Regions from separate parts of the Nakamurella flavida genome, predicted to be linked through region 1. Evidence: riboswitches for the same ligand, from Rfam matches in the RefSeq annotation. Region 1 holds a riboswitch; the other holds the start of a gene.
What was found. A riboswitch is a leader RNA that binds a small molecule or an ion and turns the genes downstream of it on or off. The one in region 1 is predicted to bind S-adenosylmethionine.

Region 1 (5,638 bases):
CCCGGGCGGACACCCCGTCGGCCGCGATGACCAGCGGGGCGTGGAAGGTCATCTCCCGCTTGGCGCCCTTGCCGGACCGGCCGGCGTTGTCGGCCACCTCGTCGGCGTCCCGGACGGTGGCGGTGACCCCGGTGATGCGGCCGGTGGCCTCGTCCCGGATCGGGCCGGAGACGGTGGTGCCGGTGTGCAACCGGGCGCCGGCCTTGACGGCCAGTTCGGCGAGCATGCCGTCGAAGTCGCGACGGGTGCGGACCAGCCCGAAATCGGGATAGTCCTGCAGGGTGGGCCAGTCGAGCTCGACCGAGCGACCGGCACCGACGACCCGCAGGCCCTTGTTCTTCATCCAGTCCGGGCCGGAGACGTCGATGCCCAGGGCCAGCACCTGCTTCACGCCGCGCGGGGTGATGCCGTCGCCGCAGACCTTCTCGCGCGGGAACACCGACTTCTCCAGCAGCAGGACGTCGACGCCGCTGCGGGCCAGGTACGTGGCCACCGTGGAGCCCGCGGGACCGGCACCGACGACGATCACGTCGGCGGTGGTGTCCGAGGGGTGGAGCTGGTGCACGGTCATCTCGTCCTCTCGCACCGCCCGCTGGCGAGAGGGATGTGGCGGCGGCCATCCCCCGTGTCGGGCTCCGTGAACGAGCTTGTGAAACCGTTCACGAAGTGGTGCTCGCCCAGTGTAGGACGCGGGACCGACGGTGCCACCCGGTAGGGGTCCCGGGCGTGGTGACGATCGGGTGAACGGCCCCCGCGGACCGTGGCCGGATCAGCTGCGGACGGCGTGGTGCAGGGCGACGACCCCGAACGTGAGGTTCCGCCAGGCGACCTCGCCCCAGCCGGCCGTGGTCATCAACCGGGCCAGGCCGGCCTGGTCCGGCCAGGCGTCGATGGTCTCCTGCAGGTACAGGTAGGCCTCGGCGTTGGAGGAGACCCGACGGGCCAGCCGCGGCAGGACGTGGTGCAGGTACCAGCGGTAGACCGCGGCCACCGGGGCCGGGCGGGCGTGGGAGAACTCGCAGACCAGGAGTTGCCCACCGGGCCGGGTGACCCGGGCGAACTCGGCCAACGCCGCCGGCACGTCCACCACGTTGCGCAGGCCGAAGGAGATCGTCACCGCGTCGAACGCCCCGTCGGCGAACGGGAGTCGCAGGGCGTCACCGGCCACCCGGGGGATCTGCAGGTGCCGGGAGGCGCGCAACATGCCGAGCGAGAAGTCGCTGGCCACGCACCAGGCGCCGGTCTGGGTGAGGGCCTGCGTGGACACCGCCGTACCCGCCGCCACGTCGAGCACCCGCTGGCCGGGGGTCAGGCCCAGCGCCCGCACGCTCAACCGCCGCCAGCGCCGGTCCTGCCCGAACGACAGCAGGGTGTTGGTGCGGTCGTACCGCTCCGCCACCGCGTCGAACATCGCGGCAACCTGCTGCGGCTGCTTCTCCAGACCCGCCCTACCCATGACCACTCCCCTGCGCCGATCGTGCCCGGTCAGCCTACCCAGGCCGGAACACGGGCCGGCCCGAGCGGAACGTGCGGCTGAGCGCCGGCGGCGGCGGCGGCAGGACGGGCACCCAGCCGGCCGCCGTGACGGAGCAGGCCGTGACGGAGCAGAGGGTCACCAGAGCGGGCGCCCGGACCGCCGGCGGAACAGCCAGACGGTCGGGCCGGCGACGGCCACCGTGCCCAGGAGCGTGAACACCAGGGGCAGCGTGCCGACGGCAGCGGTCCGCCCGGCCACCCGGACCACGGTCGGATCCTGGGTGGAGTACTCGACGAGGAACTGCTGCCCGACGGAGAGGAGCCCCGGGTACAGGACACCCGTGGTGGGCCGCACGGTCAGCCCGCCACCCTCGACGAACTCGATCCCGGTGCGCAACGGCGAGACCGACAGCACCGTGGCGGTCGCCGTCCCGGGGTTCCGGTCGATCGCCGCGTCGTCCAGGCGCATGCCGACCCCCAGGGCCACCACCATCACGACGACCGCGACACCGAGCAGTGCGACCACCCGGGCGGCCCACGACCAGGCCGGGCGGACGGGTCGGTCCCGCCGGGGCCGAGCCGCGGCATCCGCTCCGGGCGGACCGTCCGGGGTCGCCGCACCTGCGGGCGGGGACGTCCTCGGAGCCGACACCCGTCCAGTCTAGGAAGGTCCCGTCCGACCCCGCGATCACGAGCTGTGGCCGCCACCACGGTCCGGATCCGGAATACCGCCACGAGCCGTACCGCTGTGACCGACGACCGGCGCTCCCTGCGGGCGCCCATCCCCCAGCCCCTGTCGCCTCTCCGTTTGGACGTCCCCGTGGATCTGTTCTCCCCCGTCACCCTCGGCTCCCTGGAGCTGCGCAACAAGGTCGCGATGGCCCCCCTGACCCGGATGCGCTCCAGCGTGGACGGCGTCCCGGGCGAGCTCGTCGCCGACTACTACGCCCAGCGCGCCGGCCTCGGCCTGATCGTCACCGAGGGCACCTACCCCAGCGCGGAATCGCGGGGGTATCCGGGCCAGCCCGGCATCGTCACGCCGGAGCAGGCCGCCGGGTGGGCCCGCGTGGCGGACGCCGTGCACGAGCGTGGCGGCGTCGTCGTCATGCAGGTGATGAGTGCCGGACGGGTGTCGCACACCGACGTCACCGGGACCGATCGCATCGTGGCCCCGAGCGCGATCGCCATCGACGGCGAGGTGCACACCCCGGCCGGCAAGGCTCCGTACCCGGTGCCGCACGCCCTGACCACCGCCGAGCTCGACACCGTCAAGCAGGAGTTCGTGGACGCCGCCCGGCGTGCGGTGGACGCCGGCCTCGACGGGGTGGAGGTGCACGGTGCCAACGGGTACCTGCTGCACGAGTTCCTGTCCCCGGCGTCCAACCAGCGCACCGACGGGTACGGCGGCAGCCCCGCCGAGCGCGCCCGGTTCGTGCTGGAGGTCACCACGGCGGTGGCCGCCGAGATCGGCGCGGGACGCGTGGGGATCCGCCTGTCCCCCGCGCACAACATCCAGGACGTCGCGGAGACCGACACCGCCGATGTCACGGCGACCTACGGGGCGCTCGTCGACGGCCTGGCCCCGCTGGGCCTGGCCTACCTGAGCATCCTGCACAAGGACCCGGCATCCGAGCTGGTCCGCGAGCTGGCCACCCGCTTCGGGGGCCCGGTGATGATGAACACCGGCTTCGCCGAGATGACCACGCGCGAGGAGGCCCACCACCTCATCGACTCCGACCTGGCCGACGTGGTCGCCGTCGGCCGTCCGGTCATCGCCAACGCCGATCTCGTCGAGCGCTGGGCCGGCGGCCACCCGGAGAACGACCCGAACCCGGACACCTTCTACGGCGGCGGCGCCGAGGGCTACACCGACTACCCGCGCCTGTCCGCCTGATCCCACCCGCCCGGACCTCCGGCGGCTACCGTCCTGTCGACCCCGTCCGCGGGGTCGACAGGAGGACGTGATGGACGATCACGGGATGCAGGTGGACGCGGCTGTCGTCGCGACCCTGCGTCGGGCCGGCTGCGTGTTCGCCGAGGACGAGGCCGCCCTGCTGGTCGCGGAGGCGACCTCGGACGGGCAGCTGACGGAGTGGGTGGCGCGCCGGGTCGACGGCGAACCGCTGGAGTGCATCCTGGGGTGGACCGCCTTCTGCGGGATGCGGATCGCCGTCACCGCCGGGGTTTTCGTCCCCCGCCGGCGCACCGAGTTCCTCGTCGAGCGGGCCGTCGCCCTCGTGGGCCCGGGTGCGGCGGTGGTCGATCTGTGCTGCGGGTCGGGTGCCGTCGCGGCCGGGATCGCCCGGCAGGTCGAGAGTCTCGTCCTGTTCGCCGTCGACCTGGACCCGACTGCGATCGCCTGCGCGGAACGCAATCTCGCCGGGATCGGTACCGCACTGCTCGGTGACCTCGACGACCCGCTGCCCCGTGACCTGCTCGGCCGGGTCGACGTGATCGTGGCGAACGCCCCCTACGTGCCGACCGGGGCGATCGCGTCGATGCCGCCGGAGGCCCGGGATCACGAGGCCCGGATCGCCCTGGACGGCGGGTCCGACGGCGTGGACGTGCACCGCCGGGTCGCCGCCCTGGCCCCCCGGTGGCTGATCCCGGGGGGGTATCTGCTCGTCGAGACCAGCGACCGGCAGGCCGATCTCACCGTGCAGGCCTGCGTGGCGGCGGGCCTGACCGCAGTCGTGGGGCGATCCGATGACATCGGCGCCACCGTGGTGATCGCCCGAGCCCGGCTGCAGTCCTGAGGTCCGCCCCACCGGGGCGGACCGGTACGGATCAGGCGGGTGTGACGGTCGACGGCCGGCCCGCCTCGGGGTTGCGACCCGTCGACACCGGGTCTAGCGTCCGAAACGGTCATGAGTCCCGGCGTCAAACCCTGGTTTGCCGGGCGGCAACCCCGTTCGACGTGTGGGGGTGCTCCAGGTGACGACCCGGTCCGACAACCGCCGGACAAGCACATCGCTCCGCGCACCCCGGAGGTGTCCCGTGGTCCTCCCCCACGCCCCCATCCGAACCCCCCCGTCCACGGACTCGTCCTGGAGCCGACGTCGGTTCCTGCAGACCGGGTCCGGCCTCGCCGCCGCCGGCCTCCTCGCGGCCTGCGGCTCGAACACCGGGCGCGAGGGCGCCACGACCGTCGCCGCCGCGGGATCGGGCACGGGGGCGGCCACGAAGCCCACGCTGTCGCAGTGGTACCACCAGTACGGCGAGGCCGGGACGCAGCAGGCGGTCGAGCGGTACGCCGCCGCCTACCCCGATGCCACCGTGTCGGTGCAGTGGTCCCCCGGCGACTACGACAAGAAGGTCGCCGCGGCGCTGCTCACCGACTCCGGCCCGGACGTCTTCGAGGCGGGGAACGGGCCGTCCATCGACCAGATCCAGAGCGGTCAGGTCGTCGAGCTGACCGGCATCCTCGGCGACGCGGCGGGCGACTTCACCCCGTCGCTCATCGAGCGGATGACCTGGCAGGGCAAGCTGTACGGGGTCCCGCAGGTGATCGACATGCAGTTGCTGGTCTACCGCAAGAGCCTGCTGGAGGCGGCCGGGCTGCAGCCGCCCACGACCTTCGACGAGCTCGAGGCGGCCGCGGCCGCACTGACCACCGCCGACGTCAAGGGCCTGTTCGTCGGGAACGACGGTGGCGCCGGGGTACTGCCCGGGCCGGTGATGTGGTCGGTCGGCGCGGACTACCTGACCGCGGACAACCAGATCGGGTTCACCGACCCACTGGTCGCCGAGGCCCTGGGCCGGTTGCACGGCCTGTTCACCAGCGGCTCGCTGCTGCTCGGCGCCCCCGCCGACTGGTCCGATCCGTCCGCCCTCGTCGACGGGCTCACCGCCATGCAGTGGACCGGGCTGTGGACCCTTCCGGCACTGCAGGAGGGCCTGGGTGACGATTTCGGGGTGCTGCCCTGGCCCGCCTACAGCGCGACCGTGGGCGCCGGTTCGGTGCCGATCGGCGCCTACGGGTCGGCGGTCAGCGCGAAGTCGACGAACCCGGACGCGGCCAAGGCCTTCGTGAAGTACCTCTGGGTGGACCGGACCGAGGACCAGATCGACTGGGCGCAGAGCTACGGCTTCCACATCCCGGCCCGCACCAGCCTGGCCGACCAGGCCGAGGGCCTCAAGAGCGGCCCGGCCGCCGACGCGG
Region 2 (5,638 bases), 2.5 Mb from region 1:
CCTCGACGCACTCGCCTCGGGCGGACGGCCGTCGGCCGACACCCTGGCCTGCTGAGCCGGGGCGAGCCGCCGGCGACTTGGGTGGGCCGACCGGGCTGCGCTATGCTGACCCATCGTGCGCCGGACGTGGCGCCCCTCGATCGTGTCCTCGGCCAGCCGGCTCGGGATCAGGGCGAGGTACAGAGTTCCCGAGACGAAACGAAGGCATATTCCGCGTGGCCAACATCAAGTCCCAGATCAAGCGCATCCGTACCAACGAGGCGGCGCGCCTGCGCAACAAGTCCGTCAAGTCCGGCCTGAAGACCGCGGTCCGTCGCGTCCGCGCGGCCGTCGAGTCCGGTGACAAGACCGTCGCCGCCACCGAGCTGGCCTCGGCCTCCCGCAGCCTGGACAAGGCCGTGTCCAAGGGCGTCATCCACGCCAACCAGGCCGCGAACCGCAAGTCCGCTCTGGCCGCTCAGGTCAACGCGCTCTGATCCCCCGCCCGGCGGTCGCGCCGGGTCGTTCGTCTCCGACCACGGCGGCACTCCTCGTGAGCGTCGCCGTTTCGTCGTGTCCGGACGAGGGTTCGTCGCGTCCGCACGAGGGCAGAGCCGGCATGATCACGCGGGCCCACCGGGCTGGCGAGCAGCGAATCGCGGGGGCGAGCCGACGGGTGCCCCGCCGCTGACCGGTCAGTCCCGGGACCGGGCCTCGACCAGATCGCGCAGCGCCTTCTCGATGGCGTAGTCGGCGTCCGCGGCCGACCCCTTGACCGCCGCGTTCAGCTCGGCCACCAGCATCAACCCGTGCACGAGACCCGCCGTCGTCCACTGCCGCGCCGCCGGGCGGGCCCGGTCGATCTTCCAGGGCGGCATGCCGAGCTCGGCGGCCAGCGACATCCCGCTGCCAGGCCGAGCCCCACTCACCTTGGCCACCGTGCGGACCCCGCCGGCCAGGGCATCGGCGACGAGCACCGGGGCGACACCGACGGCGCCCGCCCAGCGCCACGCCTCCAGGGCGGCGGGCAGGTCGCCGGCCACGACGGCATCGGCCACGGTGAACCCGCTCACCTCGGCCCGACCCCGGTGGTAGCGGCGCACCGCGCCGGCGTCGACCAGGCCACCGGTGTCCGCGACCAGCTGCCCGGCCGCCGAGGCCAGCTCACGGAGATCCGAGCCGACCGCGTCGACCAGGGCGGCGACCGCGTCGGGGGTGGTGGTGCCGCCGGCCGCACGGATCTCCGCACGGACGAAATCCAGTCGCTCCGCCGGGCGCGTCACCTTCATGCAGGTCAGGATGGTCGCCTTCGCCTTTCGCAGGGCATCGGCGAGCGGCTTGTTCCGGGCACCGCCGGAGTGGTGCACGACCAGGGTCACGCCGTCGACCGGATCGCCGACGTACTGCTGGACGGCGGCCGCGGTCTCCTTCAGGCAGTCCTGGGCGTCCCGCACGATGACCACGCGCGGCTCGGCGAACAGGCTGGGAGCGACCAGGTCGTCGAAACCGGCCGGGCTGAGCCCGGCGGCCGGGGCCTCCCGCCGTTCGACCTCCGGATCGGCCCGACGGACGGCGGCCAGCACCCGCAGCACGGCCCGATCCACCAGCAGCGTCTCGTCGCCGGACACCAGGACCAGCGGACCGGGCAGGGCGGCGGGAGCGGGCACGCGCCCATGGTGCCACTGGACCGCGCACTCGGATGGTGCCGGTTCCGAAGGTGCGGTCGGTCGGACGGTCGGCCACGCCCCGGGAGAGCCGGACCAGGGACGCCCGGGAGCCAGGAGGGAACCGGACAGCAGACCCGTCTCGCCTACCCTGGGTGGTCGAGCGACCCAGCTCCGTCTCCGTGGTGGTGCCGTCGTGCACCGCCGCAGGGACGAGGAAAGGACGAGACCACCGTGACCACAGCCCTGCCCAGCCGCCGTCCCCGCGCGACCCGACGGATCGGCGGACGGGCCACCGCCCTCGCCGGAGCGGCCCTCGTGGTGCTGGCCGCCTGCTCGTCCACCCCGGCCGCCGCCCCCTCCTCCACCTCCCCCGCCTCCTCGGCCGCCCCTTCCGCGGGGACGACCGCGGGCGCGTCCGGCTCCGCCACCGGAGCGGGAACGGCGTCCTGCGACTACGTGCCGACCGGTGACGCGGCCAAGGACGTGGGTGTCCCGGAGGCCCAGCAGCCGACCACCCCGCCCGTCACCGCCGAGCTCACCCTGCCCGGCGGCGCCCTGACCATCTCCCTGGATCGCGCCGAGACCCCGTGCACGGTGGGAAGTTTCACCTTCCTGGCCAAGGCCGGATACTTCGACGGCACCACGTGTCACCGGCTGACCAGCTCCGCCTCGCTCAAGGTCCTGCAGTGCGGCGACCCGACCGGGACCGGCCGGGGCGGGCCCGGGTACTCGTTCGCTGACGAGACCTCGCCGGACATGACCTACCCGGCCGGCACCGTCGCCATGGCCAACGCCGGGCCGGACACCAACGGTTCGCAGTTCTTCCTGGTCTACGGCGATTCGACGCTCCCGCCGAACTACACCGTCTTCGGGCAGATCACCGGCGGTGAAGCGGCCCTCGACGCCATCGCGCAGGCCGGGGCCAACGGGGGCGGGCCGGACGGGCTGCCCGCCGCCGACGCCACCATCTCCTCGGTCACCATCAGCTGACGGCGCCGCCCCCGCCGGGCGGCCGGTCTCCCCGACCGCCCGGCGGGTCGCCGATCGTCGGTTACGATCAACCGACCGCACCGCTCCGGGCGACCGGGCACGGACCCGCGGTCCGCGTCACCAGCACTCCCGGCCACACCCACAAGTGCATACGACCTCATCCAGAGGGGCAGAGGGACACGGCCCGATGAAGCCCCGGCAACCACGGCTCCCGACCATCGATCGCCCAGCGATCCGGTCGGCGGCAGCAGGTGCCACATCCGTCCCGCGACGACCGTCGCGGGGAAGATGAGCCAGAAGGGCATCACCATGACCACCTCTGCCACGCTGTCCACGTCCCCCGCGACCGACGGCGCCCCCACGATCGACCTCGGCCCCGCCGTGGCGCTCTCCTGTCGGGAGTGCGGCCACCGCGTCGATCTCGGCCCGTTCTACGCCTGCACCGAGTGCTTCGGCCCCCTCGAGGTCGCCTACCAGTTCGCCAGCAGTGGCGAGGAGCTGCGCGCGGCGATCGAGGCCGGCCCGGACAACATCTGGCGGTGGGCCCCCCTGCTGCCGGTCCCCCCGGGCATCGCCTCCACCCCGAACATCAACCCGGGCAACACCAAGCTGATCCGGGCGGACAACCTGGCCCGCGAGCTGGGCATGAAGACCCTGTGGGTCAAGGACGACAGCGGTAACCCCACGCACTCCTTCAAGGACCGTGTCGTCGCCGTGGCGCTGGCCGCCGCCCGTGAACTCGGCTTCTCGGTGCTGGCCTGCCCGTCCACCGGAAACCTGGCCAACGCAGTGGCCGCCGCGGCCGCCCGGGCCGGCATCCGCTCGGTCGTCCTGGTGCCCAGCAACCTCGAACAGCAGAAGATCCTGACCACCGCCGCGTACGGCGGCACCCTGGTCGCCGTCGACGGCAACTACGACGACATCAACCGGCTGGCCGGCCAGATCGCGGCCGAGCAGGAGGACTGGGCGTTCGTCAACGTCAACGTCCGGCCGTACTACGCCGAGGGCTCCAAGACCCTGGGCTACGAGGTGGCCGAGCAGCTGGGCTGGCGCCTGCCGAAGCAGGTCGTCATCCCCATCGCGTCCGGCGCGCAGCTGGTCAAGATCGACAAGGGGTTCACCGAGCTGGTCGAGCTGGGCCTGGTGGACGCCAGCCCGTACAAGGTCTTCGGCGCCCAGGCCACCGGCTGCTCCCCCGTGGCGGCCGCGTTCAAGGCCGGCGAGGACGTGGTGCGCCCGGTCCGGCCGGACACCATCGCCAAGTCGCTGGCCATCGGCAACCCGGCCGACGGCCCGTACGTGCTGGACGTGGTCCGCCGCACCGGCGGGGCCGTGGAGGACGTGAGCGACGACGACGTCATCGACGCGATCAAGCTGCTGGCCCGGACCGAAGGCATCTTCGCGGAGACCGCGGGCGGCGTCACCGTGGCCACCCTGCGCAAGCTGCTGGCCACCGGCGCGCTGGATCCCGACGAGGAGACGGTCATCTTCAACACCGGTGACGGCCTGAAGACCCTGGACGCGATCGCCTCCTCCGTCGGCCCCACCGCCACGATCAAGCCGACGCTGGCCGCGTTCGAGCAGGCCGGCCTGGTGTGAGCGTCACCGTCCGCATCCCGACGGTGCTGCGCACCTACACCGGCGGGCAGGCCACGGTGGACGCCGACGGCGCCACCGTGGCCGATGTGCTGGCCGATCTGGACACCCGCTTCCCGGGCATCGCCGGGCGGGTGCTGGACGAGCGCGGCGTGCTGCGGAGGTTCGTCAACGTGTACGTCGACGAGGACGACGTGCGTTTCGGTGACGGACTGCAGACGGTCGTCCCGATCGGGTCGACGGTGGCGGTCATCCCGGCGGTGGCCGGGGGCTGACGCGCCGCCGGTCCGCGGACTTCAGCGCTCCGCGGACATCGCACCCCACCGACACCAGCACTTCGCGGACACCGGCACTCAGTGGGTGTGGGCGTCCTGGTCGGCGGGAACCTCGATGCCGAACAGGGTGTGCAGGGCCTGTACGTAACCGGCACCCTCCCCCGTCCGGGCCAGCTCCTTGGCCCGCAGCGTGGGGGTGTGCAGCAGCGACTGGGTCACCCGGTGCATGGCCAGCTCGACGTCGGCGGCCACCGCGTCGTCGTACTTCCCGCGCAGTCGGGTCAGTTCCTTCTCCACGGCGGCGGTGACGTGCCGACGCAGGGCGACCACGGCCGGGTCCAGCCGGCGGACGACCTGCTCCTCCTCGAAGGCGGCGACCGCGGCGATCACGATGTCCTGGGCCGCCGTCAACTGCCCGGCGTGCATCGGGTCGACCCGCTCGGAGACGGTGCGCAGATCGATGACCTGCACCCCGGGCACCGCGCGGGCCGGCTCGGAGACGTCCGGCCGGAGAGCGAGATCCACGATGGGCAGCGAGGTGTCGCGCCGGGCCACGGCCTCACGGAGGGTCTCCGCGGCCAGTGCGTCACCGGAACCGCCACTGCACGTGACGACCATGTCGACCTTGGCCAGCACGTCCACCAGGGCGTCCTGACCGACCGGGACGGCGTGGTGGCGTGCGGCGAACGAGTCGGCGCGGCCGCTGGGCGAGAAGACCTGCAGATCCTGGCAGCCCCGGGTGCGCAGCTCGGCCGCGACGACGCGGGCATAGGCACCGGTGCCCACGACCAGCGCGGTGGCCGGGACGCGGAACCGCTCCTCGGCGACGTCCAGGGCCACCGAGGCGATGGACCGTCCGGCGGCACCCAGCGACGTGGTCGAGGTGACCTGCTTGGCGGTCCGGGCGGCGGACTGGAAGAGCGCGTTGAGCAGGGTGGTCGTGGTGCCGGCGAGCTGGGCCGTGCGGAAGGCGCGGCCGACCTGACCGGCGATCTCGGCCTCGCCGACGACCATCGAGTCCAGGCCGCTGACGACCGAGAACAGATGGGCGGCGACCGGGGCGCCCACCCGCACCTTGAGCAGGGCGGTGGCCTCGTCGGGTTCGATGCCGGCGGCGGTGGCCACGGCGGC

Region 2: it holds a riboswitch for S-adenosylmethionine, as region 1 does, so the genes downstream of both, thrC (threonine synthase) here and J2S58_RS07705 (ABC transporter substrate-binding protein) in region 1, are expected to answer to the same signal.

The regions. Positions count from the first base shown of each region.
Region 1 covers NZ_JAUSQV010000001.1:1,709,759-1,715,396, forward strand. Annotated here, with positions in the region: gene J2S58_RS07680 (geranylgeranyl reductase family protein) at 1-571, opposite strand, end outside; gene J2S58_RS07685 (demethylmenaquinone methyltransferase) at 770-1,456, opposite strand; gene J2S58_RS07690 (DUF3592 domain-containing protein) at 1,613-2,128, opposite strand; gene J2S58_RS07695 (alkene reductase) at 2,297-3,370, shown strand; gene J2S58_RS07700 (putative protein N(5)-glutamine methyltransferase) at 3,441-4,232, shown strand; SAM riboswitch class IV at 4,340-4,450, shown strand; gene J2S58_RS07705 (ABC transporter substrate-binding protein) at 4,474-5,638, shown strand, end outside.
Region 2 covers NZ_JAUSQV010000001.1:4,186,220-4,191,857, reverse strand. Annotated here, with positions in the region: gene J2S58_RS18535 (alpha/beta hydrolase) at 1-55, shown strand, start outside; gene rpsT (30S ribosomal protein S20) at 216-476, shown strand; gene holA (DNA polymerase III subunit delta) at 675-1,646, opposite strand; gene J2S58_RS18520 (peptidylprolyl isomerase) at 1,878-2,636, shown strand; SAM riboswitch class I at 2,791-2,931, shown strand; gene thrC (threonine synthase) at 2,946-4,235, shown strand; gene J2S58_RS18510 (MoaD/ThiS family protein) at 4,232-4,507, shown strand; gene J2S58_RS18505 (glutamyl-tRNA reductase) at 4,586-5,638, opposite strand, start outside.